One region of the Aerococcus urinae genome, then DNA from elsewhere that is predicted to be linked to it. Evidence: riboswitches for the same ligand, from Rfam matches in the RefSeq annotation. Region 1 holds a riboswitch; each other region holds the start of a gene.

Region 1 (4,236 bases):
CATTGGTTTGTAAGACCAAACTCCGATAGGCTCTGTGGCTGGTATGACCTGTTTCATCGGAGGTTGTTAGGCAAATATTATGGAAACGATCTAAGTTTTGTAACTGTTGTATGGCTTTCTGGGTGAAAAATAACTTCATGGCATATCCTCCTCACAACAACTCTTATAAGGATGATTATATCAGAATTCGTGAGCAGTTTAGTCGGAAAAGCCTAAAAATAATTTTTAAAACGTTTTCATACTTCACCAGTCGCTACTGAGAAAACGGAGACAGTCGGGGAGGTGTTTGGCCCAGTAATATTCATTATGCTCTTCATCCACATAGATGTTGAAGTCAATATTTTCTACTGGAATCCCTCCTGCGATAAGCAAAGCTTGGTAGTGGAGGGAAGCGTCGATATAGGCTTGGGCCATATTGCCTTGGATAAAGAGACGATCGGTATCATCGCCTTCTTTGCTGCCGACTTGGAGGTAGATTTTTTGCTCGGGGTCTAAGCTTTGTGACTTGAGATAGCGATCAAAGGGTTCTTGAACGATCCATTGGGCTAGGGAAAAAATCCCCAAGCGGCCAATCTGATCGGCATACTTAATTCCCATATAGGCGGTAATATTGGCCCCAAAAGAAGACCCAATCATGGCCGTATGGTTTTTATCGGTTTTAGTCCGATAGGTCTGGTCGATAAAGGGTTTAACCACCTTCATAATGAAGTCACTAAAATCATTGCCTAAACCCCCCAAGGGCCTTGCCTTAGGGTCACTAGGATTTTCAAAGCTCCAAGCATTATAATCATCCGAGCGAGTTTGAGGGTCATTGTCGATCCCGACCACAATCATCTTGGCTAAATCGGGATTACGCTTGAGGGTAGGGATGACCTTCCAGGAATAGCCTAGGAAGGACTCCTTACTATAAAAGACATTTTGTCCGTCATGCATGTAAACAACTGGATAGGACGCGGATTCCTGCTGGTAATTTTTAGGGAGTAGGACTCGCACCCGCCGCTTCTTGCCGGAATAGGGCAAGCTTAAGTAGTGGGTTTTCATTTTTAGATAATAATAATCGGCATTGAACATGATTTACCTCCGCTTAATGTGCTACTAGCATACTTGACCCAGGGGGATTAAGCAAGCGCAATCCCCCTGAAGGTGCTCAAGGTTAAGAAATAATTGCAGACTTCACAATATTTCGCTACAATGATGTGTAGAATAAAGGATAAGGGGGAGATGCCTTGGCAACAGAAGTCGAGCTTCTCAACGAAGCAGAAATGAAGCGCGCCTTAACGCGAATGAGCTATGAGATTTTGGAGCGCAACCATGGTACCGCTAATTTAGCCATCGTAGGGATTAAAACCCGCGGAGCAATTATTGCTAACCGGATTAAGGACCGCATCAACCAGTTAGAAGAGGCTGATGTCTTTTATGGGGAATTGGATGTTCGTGCTTACCGTGATGACCTCGACCAGGAAAAGGATCAGTTGGTCAAAGACTTATCCCAGTTGGACTTTGATGTGAATGGTAAACACATCTTTATCTGTGATGATGTCCTCATGACTGGTCGGACCATTCGGGCGACGATGGATGCCTTGATGGATCATGGGCGTCCAAGCAAGATCTCTTTAGTCACACTTATTGACCGGGGCCACCGGGAATTACCGATTCGTGCTGATATTGTTGGTAAAAACATTCCCACTTCCCGGCAAGAGAAAATTCGGGTGAAGATGCGGGAACTCGACAGTAAGGATGCAGTATATATAATTAAATAGTTGCTACTAGGGGAGCCTTTATGGCTGAGATGTATTTTACAGACCCTTTGAACTTGAGACTAGGTAATACTAGCGGAAGAAAGTGCACAAAAACAGGTAAGAGGCATTTTCTCTTACCTGTTTTTTGCTAGGAAAGGACTTTATAATTATGGGACAAAGTAAACAAGTAAGAGTTTTATTAGAAGTTGCTATGGTAGCGGTCTTGGCTTATTTATTAGGTCTATTACCGACCACCAATGGAGTAGGTATTGGGGTAAACTTAGGGGTTATTCCCATTTATTTGATCTCTTTAAGACGTGGGATAAAGAGCGGTTTTGCTGCCGGTTTCCTGTTTGGGCTTTTGCAATTAATCACTGGTCAAGCCACCATTCTAACCCCTTTCCAAGTTTTCCTTGAATACTTCTTCGCCTTTATGTTAGCAGGCTTAACGGGACTCTTAGCTAGTCGGGTCAAGAAAGCAGGGCTAGAAGGAGATAAAAAAGGGCTTTGGATCGGTATCTTTTCAGCGACCTTTATTGGGATGGTGGCCCAATACTTTATCCATTGGTATGCCGGCTATGCCTTCTGGTCTTCTTATGCCCCAGAAGGGATGAATGCTTGGTGGTATACGACCATTGTCAATGTACCTACCGGTTTCTTTACCTGGCTAGTAGGGGCTTTAGTGGTGGCTTTATTATTTAATAATGCCCCCAGGCTCTTAAATCCAGAAGATTAAAGAGCAATTTTAACAATTGCTTAGATGGAATTATTGTTCTGAGACGTCCTTTGAGAGGGCGTCTTTTTATTGACTGAGACTGATTTTTTGACAAAAAGAAAGATTTTATGGAATTGTTGGCGCGCAAACACTTTAATAAGAAAGCGTTTGCTATAATATTTTGTGAAAAGGATAACTAAAGTTAAAGCCTAGCTGAAAGCTTTCTCTCTTTTTTTAGTTAAGTATGTGAAGTTATGAACTATATTTTTTACCCAAAGTGAGAAGGCTATAACGACCAATAAGTAATAGAGGATTTAAGAAAAATATTGGAAAGGAGTGTTCAATGTGTTTGTTCTTCGTTTCTTACTGGCAATGCTTATTGCTTATTTTGCCGGAGAACTGGCTAAGAAAATCAAATTCCCAGCCATCATTGGTTGGTTGATTGTGGCCATGTTTCTCGGAGAGCACGGGCTAAACCTTTTAAGCCCTGAACTAATTTCAACCAAGGTCTATCAATCACTGATGGTACTTATGCAAATTCTAGTGGGGTCGATGGTGGGCTATAAGTTAGTTTACCGTGACATCAAGGATTCCATCAGTAAAGTCTTCGCCATGGGAATATCTGACCTGGTGGTAACCTTTGCAGTGGTGACGGGATCTTTTGCCCTTATTCTTCACCTCTTAGGTCTACCCATCATTGCTGCCTTACTCTTTGGGGGGATCGCTATTGCGACTGCACCGGCACCTCCAGTCTCAGTGGTGGAACAGTATGATTGTTCCGGCCCCTTATCTGATTCAGTGCCATCGATGACGGCTTTTAACTCAGTGATGGTTAACATTGTCTTCTTCCCCCTAGTATCGATTATTGGAGCGGTCTTAAACGAAAGTTCCACTTCCGTCTTGGGCTCATTACTGATTATGATCTTAGCTCCGATTCTCTTGGGTGGGGTAATCGGACTGGTCGCAGGGAAATTAGTAGGAAAAGGCGCTTCCAAACAGCAAAGCTTCCTTATCTATTTGTTCTCCATGCTAGTCATTTATGCCTTAGATAATTATTTGAACTGGCATGTCTTCACTGAAACTCAGATGATGTCCTTATTAGCCGGGATCGCGGGCTCATGCGCCTTTATGAACGTGGTGGATCCTGAGAAAGTACCGAGCTTGCAAATGGATCTCGGCCCAGTTCACTCTTATGCCTTAATGATTTTCATTGTCAACCTATCGATTCACCTGAATCCAGCAGCCCTATTTGACGGTGGCATGCTAATGGTGGCCTATATCTTGATTAGGGCTTTAGGCAAATACTTGGGTTGTTATCTGGGTGCCAAAATCAGTCATGCCCCCAAGGTCGTTGAAAAGTATATGGGAATCATTATGATGCCTCACTCGGGGGTCTCGATTATGTTTGCTGGGATTGCTGCCTATAATTTGATGGGGGTTTACCCTGAGTTAGCTAATCTCTTACAGATCACAATTTCAGCCGCTGCCCTAATCATTGAAATTATTTCTCTCCCCCTAGCCGGCATGGTTTATCGAAAACTCGGCGAAGCGGGCAAGGAGAAAGAAAAATTGGCAAGGCAAGAAGACTTACTGCCTAGCTAAGTGATGAAACGAAGCGGACATGACTCAACTTGTATTAAAATAAAAGGAGCAAACCAACCATATTGAAAGACACAGGGGGATGGGAAAATGTCAACATCATTTATTGACTACTGTCTCAACCATGAGAAAGTCATTAATCACACCCGCCAGGAAAGCTATAAAAAGGGCGATGTGATTGAG
Region 2 (4,236 bases), 450 kb from region 1:
GGCTGATGGCAGCGGCAGGAAGCACCTTACCTAAATAAGTGACAAAGCGAGGAGGAACTTGGTTTTTCGAAAAAACCACAAAGACAATAAAACGGGTTAAGGCAGTTCCCAAGGCCAATAGAATGACAGTTATTAACTGTTGGTTAAAGCTCATCTTTCTTCCTCCTCACGCAAAAAGACAAAAAAGAATATGGCAATAATAATTAACATTGCTGGAATCAAGAAGCTGTTGGGCCCAACAATCAATAAACAAATTATTCCAGTGGCTAGAGCAATAATTTGTGGTCTATGGTTAGCACTTTGCTGCCATTGGTCGACAAAAATACTTATAAATAATGCCGTTAAAATAAACTCAATTCCTCTTAAGCTGAAACTGATAAAATTCCCTAAGAAAATCCCCAGAACTGTTCCAACAATCCAGTAAAGCTGGTCGAGTAAACTGATCAAAAAGTAGACCCAAGACTTATCAATATGATCGGGAACATTAACCGAAGCTGTCAGCGAGAAAGTTTCATCAGACAAAGCAAAAATGCTATAGTATTTTTTCCACCCTAGGGACTGATAACTTTCTAACAGGGTAATGCCATAAAACATGTGTCTCGCATTCACCATAACAGCTAGCATAAAAGCGGCAAAGGGATCATAGGCTCCCAACAAGACATTAATACCGGCAAATTGAATCGAGCCCCCATAAATAATTAGGCTCATTAAGAGGGTTAATAAGGGGTGAATGCCTGAACTTGTCGCTAATAAACCAAAAGATAGTGACAAGAATAAGTACCCCATCATAATCGGGATGGTTTTGGGGAAGGCAAACTTAAGCGCTTCTTTCATTTCCAGACCTCTTTTCTATATTAATTGATTCTATCTTACAGGATAATATAGTTATAAGAGAAAATAAATCACAGATAACTTATCCAGTCATGATCTTTTTCAATCAGTCCTGATAGCTTTAGCTTATTTAGCCAATAAGAAAAAACTGGGACAAATTCCCAGTTCACATTATTAAGTAGAAATATATAGTTAAGAATAGACCTCTTCTTTTAAAACAGCTATATTAGGATAGTTTCTCAATTGGCCCTTATAGTCTAGACCATAACCGACCACAAACTTATCCGGAATTTCAAAGCCGATCCAATCTGCTTGAAAATCCTTTTTGCGTCGACTCGGTTTATCCAATAAAGAAACAGTTTTTATGGAAGCTGCCTGGCGGGATTTTAAGACCTTATACAGATAGCTTAAGGTTCTCCCGGTATCTACGATATCTTCAACAAATAATATATGACGCCCTTTTGCAGGGACCGATAAATCCTTTATTATTTTTACTTCGCCACTGGATTCAAAGGCATCGCCGTAACTAGAAACATCCATAAAGTCAATTTCAAGAAGGATATCCATTTGTTTCATTAAATCAGCCATAAAGGGCATGCCCCCCTTTAAGACACAAACCAGTAAAGGATTCTTATCCTGATACTCTTGGGCAATATCCTTGGCTAATTCTTCGATACGTTTTAATAATTCCGCTTGGGGAATAAGTATTTCTTCCATTAAATTATCCATTAAAAAAGCTCCTAATTCTCTAATCTCTTATTCACTCTTGTGATCTTATAATAACAGATAAAAGTTAAAGGCGCAGAAAAAGTTGAGTACTTTAGCTTTAACTGTGGCTAATTTAAGCCTTTTTCTTAGAAGAATCATAAACATTGATCCCTAGGCGTTTTTGCATTTTATAAAGCAAACCGGTTTGACGTAAGGTGACTAAGAAGAAATAAGCTAAGACACCACCAATAATTGTGGCAACTAGAAAACTAGGCACATAGAAGAGCCAAGTAATCCCTGTTTTTCCCAATAGAAGTGCCATTACTGGATAGGAAGCAATGGCCCCGATTATCCCTGTGCCGATAATTTCACCAAGCACACAAGCAAGGATAGAGCCATTAAAGAGACGATATAGTATTCCCGAAAGCACAGCACCAAAAACTTGGCCAGTGAGCGCTAACGGAGGTACCGAAAAAAGACTCATCCGGATAATTGCAGTCAGAATTGCATTTAACAAACTATACCAAGGGCCCAATAAAACCGAACAAACCACATTAACAAAGTGGGCGGTAGGGGCAAAGCCCTCTACTCGAAAGATCGGAGAAATAACCACCCCAATGGCCACAAACATTGCTACCGTTACTAAAATCAATGGACTTGATTTCCTATTCATAAAATTCCCTCCTAAAAGATAAAGGAGAGCACAAAAAAAGACTACCTACGCAAGCATTACCTTGATCAGGTTAAAGGGTCGATATAAATCCTCTCAGCCGTGGCTCCCCTAATTAATAGTATTTTACTTACTCATCATATGTCATAAATAAAAATTAAACAAGCCTTTTCAACTATTTTTTAAAAGCGACTCAATAAAGGCATTTCTTAAAACGATTGTCTTTTATTGCTAGGGCTTTTTAATGTTCTGGTGCATGGTAAATATAAATGCTCTCATCATAAATCCCCATACGGGTAAAAGTCTGATGGGTAATAATAGAAATCGCCAAAGGCACTACTACGTAGGTAAGGCAGAGAACTAGAATATTAACCAATGCATTACCATCCATAAAGTAATAGGCGTTGATTGGTCCGGATAAACCAGTGATACCAAAGCCCGCTGATTCTGTTGTCCCCTGAATATTAAATAAATAACCAAAGAAACCAACTACCCCTGCATTAATCACAATAGGCAAGGTCATTTTTAGGTTTTGTAAGTAATTGGCCATAAATAATTTTGGCCCAGCAAATAATAATGAAAAAGTAATCCCATTACTGTTAACTCGTGAAGAGGCATAGAGAAATGTAAATACAACAGCTACAATCCCTAAGTTAGCTGCACCAGCCGCTAGACCACTAATGGATACCGCGTAAGCGATAGCAACACTGGATAGAGGCGTAACGATGATAATGGCAAAGGCAATAGCGATTAATATTGCCATAATTAATGGTTGGATCTTTGTAAGATGAGCAATCCCCTGGCCTAAAAGTAAAGTCAGTTGACTAACCAGAGGTAGGATTAAGCGACCGATAAAACCAGGTAAAATTCCACCCAATAAAGGAAGAATCACAATATTGAGACTTTGCCAGCGATTGTTATAAAGTTTAATGAAAATAGCAGCAATAAATACGGTAATAATCGTGTTTATTAAGTCTCCTGTTCCCTTGAGCGCCCAAGCGCCATCAACTAAGCGAGCTGCCCCACTTCCTAAAAACGCAGCTCCTGCCATAGCAGCAATCTCCATGCCTTTCATATTTAATTGCAAGGCAGCAAAGAGTCCCACTAAAAAGGGAACAGCAAATTGAAAGGCCTGGATTGAGCCGGCAAAGTCAGCCAAAATTCCGGGTGAACTGAGCCAAGATCGGGTCAAAGCGCCCAGTATAGCACTAGGAATTAAACCAATAACAATACCAGTTGACGCCCCATTTAAAACTTGGTTAAAAATATCCTTAATTTTTAAATTCTGCATTAATTAACCTTCTTTCTTTAAAGTATTTTTAACATCTTATCATGAAAACATGATAAAATCTTGAAATTTTCAACAAATGCCTGAATATATAAAAAGATTATTTATTTTTATATTATTAGTTAACATTAAAAAGGCAGCTCTGGGCTGCCCTAATTCACATGCTACAGTTCTTATAGATATAGGCCAATACTTCTTACATAAGAAAGCGATACGCTAGGTCACCCGACTGGTCTCTTTTACAAGGATTTTTAAGCTACCTGGTCGTTTGCGGCAGGTCAGACCTTTTAACATTGCTTTGACTTTCTTCTCTTCTTGACCTCTTCTAAATTCCTCTAGTCTGGCTATTTATCTTTCATTTGTTCTAAATAATTTTATTCACTATCCTTTTAAACGCGCCTTCAATTCCTCACTGTCCATTCCCAAGGCAGCAGCCATTTCATCGTTTACCTTAATGACCATGTCCTTAGACATTTCTACTGGAATGTCCGCAGGTTTTTTATCTCCTTTAAGGATATCAACAGCCATATTTCCAGTTTGTTGACCTAATTTATAGTAGTCTACCCCATAGGCACATAGAGACCCTTCGATAGCGGCATCGAAAGCGGCTACTGACGGCGTCTTAGTTTCCATTAGGACCTTTCCAATGGTTTGAATGGTATTAGCAATGGTGTTATCTGTTGGAAGGTAGATGCCATCAACTTTTTCAGCTAAGATTTTAGTCGCTTGTTGCACATCG
Region 3 (4,236 bases), 390 kb from region 1:
ATCCTTGATGTCTAAAACCAATAAATAAAGCTTGGTCTTGACTTTTGTTACAGCAAGGTTACAAGGCGACAGAAATGTTTCAGAAAATCCTTTTAAAATGTCAAAGTAATTAAAGGGCCTTAACAAGTCAGAAAATCCCTTTTCTTCGTCTGGAAGCCATGATAGTATATTTCATGTCGACGAGGGAAAGACCTCGTTGAGAGATAAAAATGAATCTGAATGATTAAGATGCTTAATCATATTAAATAGAAAAAAGAATGAACTTTGCACATAAGAAAGGATTTTTATTACACATGAATATGAAGAAAGTTTTAGTAGGTACCTCAATCGCTTTATCAGCCTTAGTAAGTTTTGCTGCTGGGGAAACGACTGAAGCACACGCAGCTGAATGGCAAGCACGTTCAGTTGAAGAAATCAAAGCTGACTTCCAAAAATTAGATGACAACGAAAAAGTTTATGTCATTAAATCTGGTGACACCTTAAACGCTATTGCTCAAGCAGCAGACGTGAACACCAAAGAACTAGCTGAAATCAACAACATCGAAAATGCTAACTTAATCTTCCCAGGAACTAAATTAACCTTCAAATCTGACCAATCAGGTAAGGTTAATGAAGTTGAAGTAGAAAAACAAGGTCAAGCAGCTCAAGTTTACACCGTCGATGAAACTGCTGGTCAAACCTACCAAGCACCTGCAACTGTTCAAGCTGCACCAGCTGCTGCTCCAGCACCTGCACCTGCACCAGCTCCAGCACAAAGCGCTTACACTGGTTCTTCTTCATCCGCTAAAGAAATCATTGCTCAACGTGAATCTGGTGGTTCATACTCAGCAACTAACGGCCAATACATCGGACGTTACCAATTAAGCGCTTCTTACTTAAATGGTGACTACTCCCCAGCTAACCAAGAACGTGTGGCTGACCAATACGTAGCCGGTCGTTACGGTTCATGGGACAACGCTCTAGCATTCTGGAACGCTAACGGTTGGTACTAAGATAGAAAAAGAGTGTGACAATCGCGTCAAAGAGCAAGACCGCTGGAAGAAAAAGGCGTTTAAATTCTCAAAGAGAATTTAGCGCCTTTTTCTGAAGCGGACGCTTGCTCTGCGCTTGGAACACGTTTCAAAAGAGTGTGACAAAAGTCAAAGGAGCCCTGAACCACTGGAACAAACTATGGAAGATAGGCGAAAGCCTATCGCACATAGTTCGTGAAGTGGACGTCAGGGCTGACTTTTGGAACACGTTTCAAAAGAGTGTGAGACTTTTGTCCCAGACTCCTCAATCAACTCCGGCTCCCTGGGCTGGAGTTTTTTATTTATCTTAGCTTTTAAAGGGGGCCTAAGTGGTCAGCCTTGAATAGGTAAGCGGTTTCTGCTATAGTTAGAAAGTACTCACAAGAGGTGCTTTTGCTGAGATAGGTGGAAACCTGGACTCTTTGAACCTGAGAAAGTTAAAACTTGCGTAGGGATGTGAGAATTCAAATATCGTTGTACGGTATAGCCAAGCTTTGGTAAAGCCTAACGATAAGAAGTCCTGCAAAGTACAATCAGTGGAGTATACTTTGCAGGACTTTTTTTCTGTCTAGAAATAAAAGACCTGCAGGTAAAATATGCAGTCTGAACAGAATAAGAGAGATGAGTAAATGCCTAAAAAAACAACCATTCCCTTTGCCAAATATAGTCAGCAGATCAAGGCCAAGGCCCCGCTGGTCCAAGTCTTGAATAATTATGTCACCATCCATGATGTAGCCAATGTGATCCTAGCCAGTGGCGGGCGTCCCGTAATGACCGATAACCTACCTAATAGTCAGGATGTGGTCAAGACGGCTGACCTCTTGCTCATAAATGCCGCTAGCCCTAGGCCTAACCAGGAATTATTAGACCTCGCTGCCACAGCGAAAAATGATCAGCATCCCGTGGTCTTAGACCCAGTGGGAGTTGCAGCTATGCCGTCTAAATTAAAGCTCTGCCAAGATCTGATTGACCAAGGTCTAGTGACTGCGGTAAAGGGGAATGCTTCGGAAATTCGTAGCCTCCTCTTTGAAAGAAGCCAAGGATCAGGGGTCGACTTGGGGCCTGGAGACGAGGTGACCTTGGCTAACCTGGCTGATTTTGCCCCGGCCTTTAAAGCTTATGCCCTAGAAAAAGGGATTATCCTAGCCATGTCAGGCCCGATTGACTTAGTAACTGATGGCGAACGGCTGGCAGTCATTGAAAATGGTCACCCCTGGATGGCTTCTTATACGGGATCAGGTTGCCAGTTAAGCGGCGTCTTAGCCAGCTTTTTAGCTGGTAATCCGGGAGAAGATCTTTTTTACCTGACGACGGCGGCCATGGTTAGCTATGGGGTGGCGGGAGAAATCGCTGCCCAAGTGCTCCAGCCTTATGAGGGCAATGCTACTTATTCCAACCGAGTCATTGACCAGGTCTTCTTATTAGAGGCCAAAGAATTAGAAAGGAGAGCCAAGTATGCCATTCAATAAAAATGATTTATTGGTCTATGCTATTACCCCCGACCGCTTTGACCATGATGAATTAATCCGGCAAGTCAAGGAGGTCTTAACGGGCGGGGCCACGATCTTACAATTACGTCTGAAGGACCATCCCTTTAAAGACCAGGAGGAAAAGCTGGATCTGACCAAAACAATCAAAGCGCTCTGCCAAGATGCAGGTGTCCCCTTTATTATTGATGATGACTATGAGCTGGCCTTGGCGGTGGATGCTGATGGCCTCCACGTCGGAGCAGATGACCTGCCAGTCGACCAGGCTAGACAACTGCTAGGTCCTGATAAGATCATCGGGGCTTCGGCTAAGAGTTTGGAGGCCGCCCTAAAAGCCCAAGCAGCTGGTGCAGACTATTTGGGAGTTGGCGCCCTCTATCCGACCCAGTCTAAGGCCAATGCCCAAGGAACTAGTCTGACTACCCTGAGAGCGATTGCCCAAGGGGTCAATATTCCTATCGTAGGCATTGGCGGGATTAATTTAGATAATATGGCTAATTTACGTGACCAGGGTCTGGCTGGGGTGGCTCTGATTTCCGCCTTATTTAAGGCGGAAGCCCCCTACCAAGCGACTCAAGCCATCCGTAAAGCTGCTGAAAAGCTTTTTAAGCTCCAAGCCGTCCTCACCATTGCCGGCTCAGATTCCAGTGGGGGAGCGGGTATTCAAGCGGACCTCAAGACCATGCAGGCCAATGGAGTCTTTGGCATGAGTGCTATTACTTCAGTGACCGCCCAAAATACTAGGGGTGTGACCGGGGTCTATGACCTCAGTCCAGAGGCCTTGGCTAGCCAACTCCAAGCGGTCTTTGAGGATATTCCCCCGGCTGCTGTCAAGATTGGCATGGTTTCCCAGGTGGACTTAGTGGAAGAAATTGCTAAGGCCCTCAAAAACTACCAAGCTAAAAACATTGTGGTAGACCCCGTTATGGTAGCCACTAGTGGATCGAACTTGATCCAAGACCAAGCAGTTCAAGTCTTAGCAGACCAGGTATTTCCCCTAGCCAGCTTAATTACGCCCAATATTCCTGAAAGCCAGGTCTTAGCGGGACAAGAAATCCATTCGGCAAAGGATATGGAAGCGGCCGCTAAAAAAATTAGCCAGACCTACCAAGTCGCGGTCCTCTGTAAGGGTGGGCACCGGGTTAATGATGCTAACGATGTCCTGGTGACTCCTGTTGGCGAAGTCCACTGGTTCCAAGGCGACCGGGTCGATAACCCCAATACCCATGGCACCGGCTGTACGCTATCCAGTGCCATTGCCAGCAACCTAGCCAAGGGTGATGACTTAGTCACTGCCATCGCCCGGGCCAAAACTTATCTCAGCCTAGCTCTTAAAGATCAATTAGATCTAGGTCAGGGGAGTGGGCCCTTGAACCATGGCTTTGGCCTCTTGACTTATTACCCTAGTGACCATTAATTTGCTTTAGCTTCCCTTAGCCAATAGTTTTTAGTCTTTAAACCCTTCCAGGCTAGAACCACTAAGGGAAGAGTATCTGTACACCGATAAGGGTCATGATAGCTTGTCATGGCCTTTTTTTTATATTTAGAAAAGGGTCTATCTGTTTTTAAAAAAGGATATCTTTATCTAACATTGTGAAAATAAACACATATTTTCTCTTTTTAATTAAAATATAAAAATATTCTTTTAAATCTTGTAAGCGATTACAAGGTTAAGTTACTAATGTTTCAGTAATTGTAAGCGGTTGTGGGTAAAAAGAAAAACAAAAAATAACTTGCTT

The links. A riboswitch is a leader RNA that binds a small molecule or an ion and turns the genes downstream of it on or off. The one in region 1 is predicted to bind thiamine pyrophosphate.
Region 2: linked by a shared signal. The riboswitch ahead of thiW (energy coupling factor transporter S component ThiW) and the one ahead of thiT (energy-coupled thiamine transporter ThiT) in region 1 are both predicted to bind thiamine pyrophosphate.
Region 3: linked by a shared signal. The riboswitch ahead of AWM73_RS00160 (hydroxyethylthiazole kinase) and the one ahead of thiT (energy-coupled thiamine transporter ThiT) in region 1 are both predicted to bind thiamine pyrophosphate.

Annotation. Positions count from the first base shown of each region.
Region 1 covers NZ_CP014161.1:417,356-421,591, forward strand. The annotation lists gene AWM73_RS01865 (iron-sulfur cluster biosynthesis family protein) at 1-139, opposite strand, end outside; gene AWM73_RS01870 (alpha/beta hydrolase) at 244-1,071, opposite strand; gene pyrR (bifunctional pyr operon transcriptional regulator/uracil phosphoribosyltransferase PyrR) at 1,227-1,760, shown strand; TPP riboswitch at 1,759-1,858, shown strand; gene thiT (energy-coupled thiamine transporter ThiT) at 1,909-2,475, shown strand; gene AWM73_RS01885 (cation:proton antiporter) at 2,800-4,056, shown strand; gene AWM73_RS01890 (Crp/Fnr family transcriptional regulator) at 4,144-4,236, shown strand, end outside.
Region 2 covers NZ_CP014161.1:868,577-872,812, reverse strand. The annotation lists gene AWM73_RS04070 (branched-chain amino acid transporter permease) at 1-154, opposite strand, end outside; gene AWM73_RS04065 (AzlC family ABC transporter permease) at 151-834, opposite strand; gene hpt (hypoxanthine phosphoribosyltransferase) at 1,024-1,560, opposite strand; gene thiW (energy coupling factor transporter S component ThiW) at 1,673-2,212, opposite strand; TPP riboswitch at 2,238-2,332, opposite strand; gene AWM73_RS04050 (PTS transporter subunit IIC) at 2,451-3,500, opposite strand; gene AWM73_RS04045 (ABC transporter substrate-binding protein) at 3,879-4,236, opposite strand, start outside.
Region 3 covers NZ_CP014161.1:23,849-28,084, forward strand. The annotation lists gene apf (aggregation-promoting factor) at 294-992, shown strand; TPP riboswitch at 1,384-1,482, shown strand; gene AWM73_RS00160 (hydroxyethylthiazole kinase) at 1,640-2,479, shown strand; gene thiD (bifunctional hydroxymethylpyrimidine kinase/phosphomethylpyrimidine kinase) at 2,466-3,914, shown strand.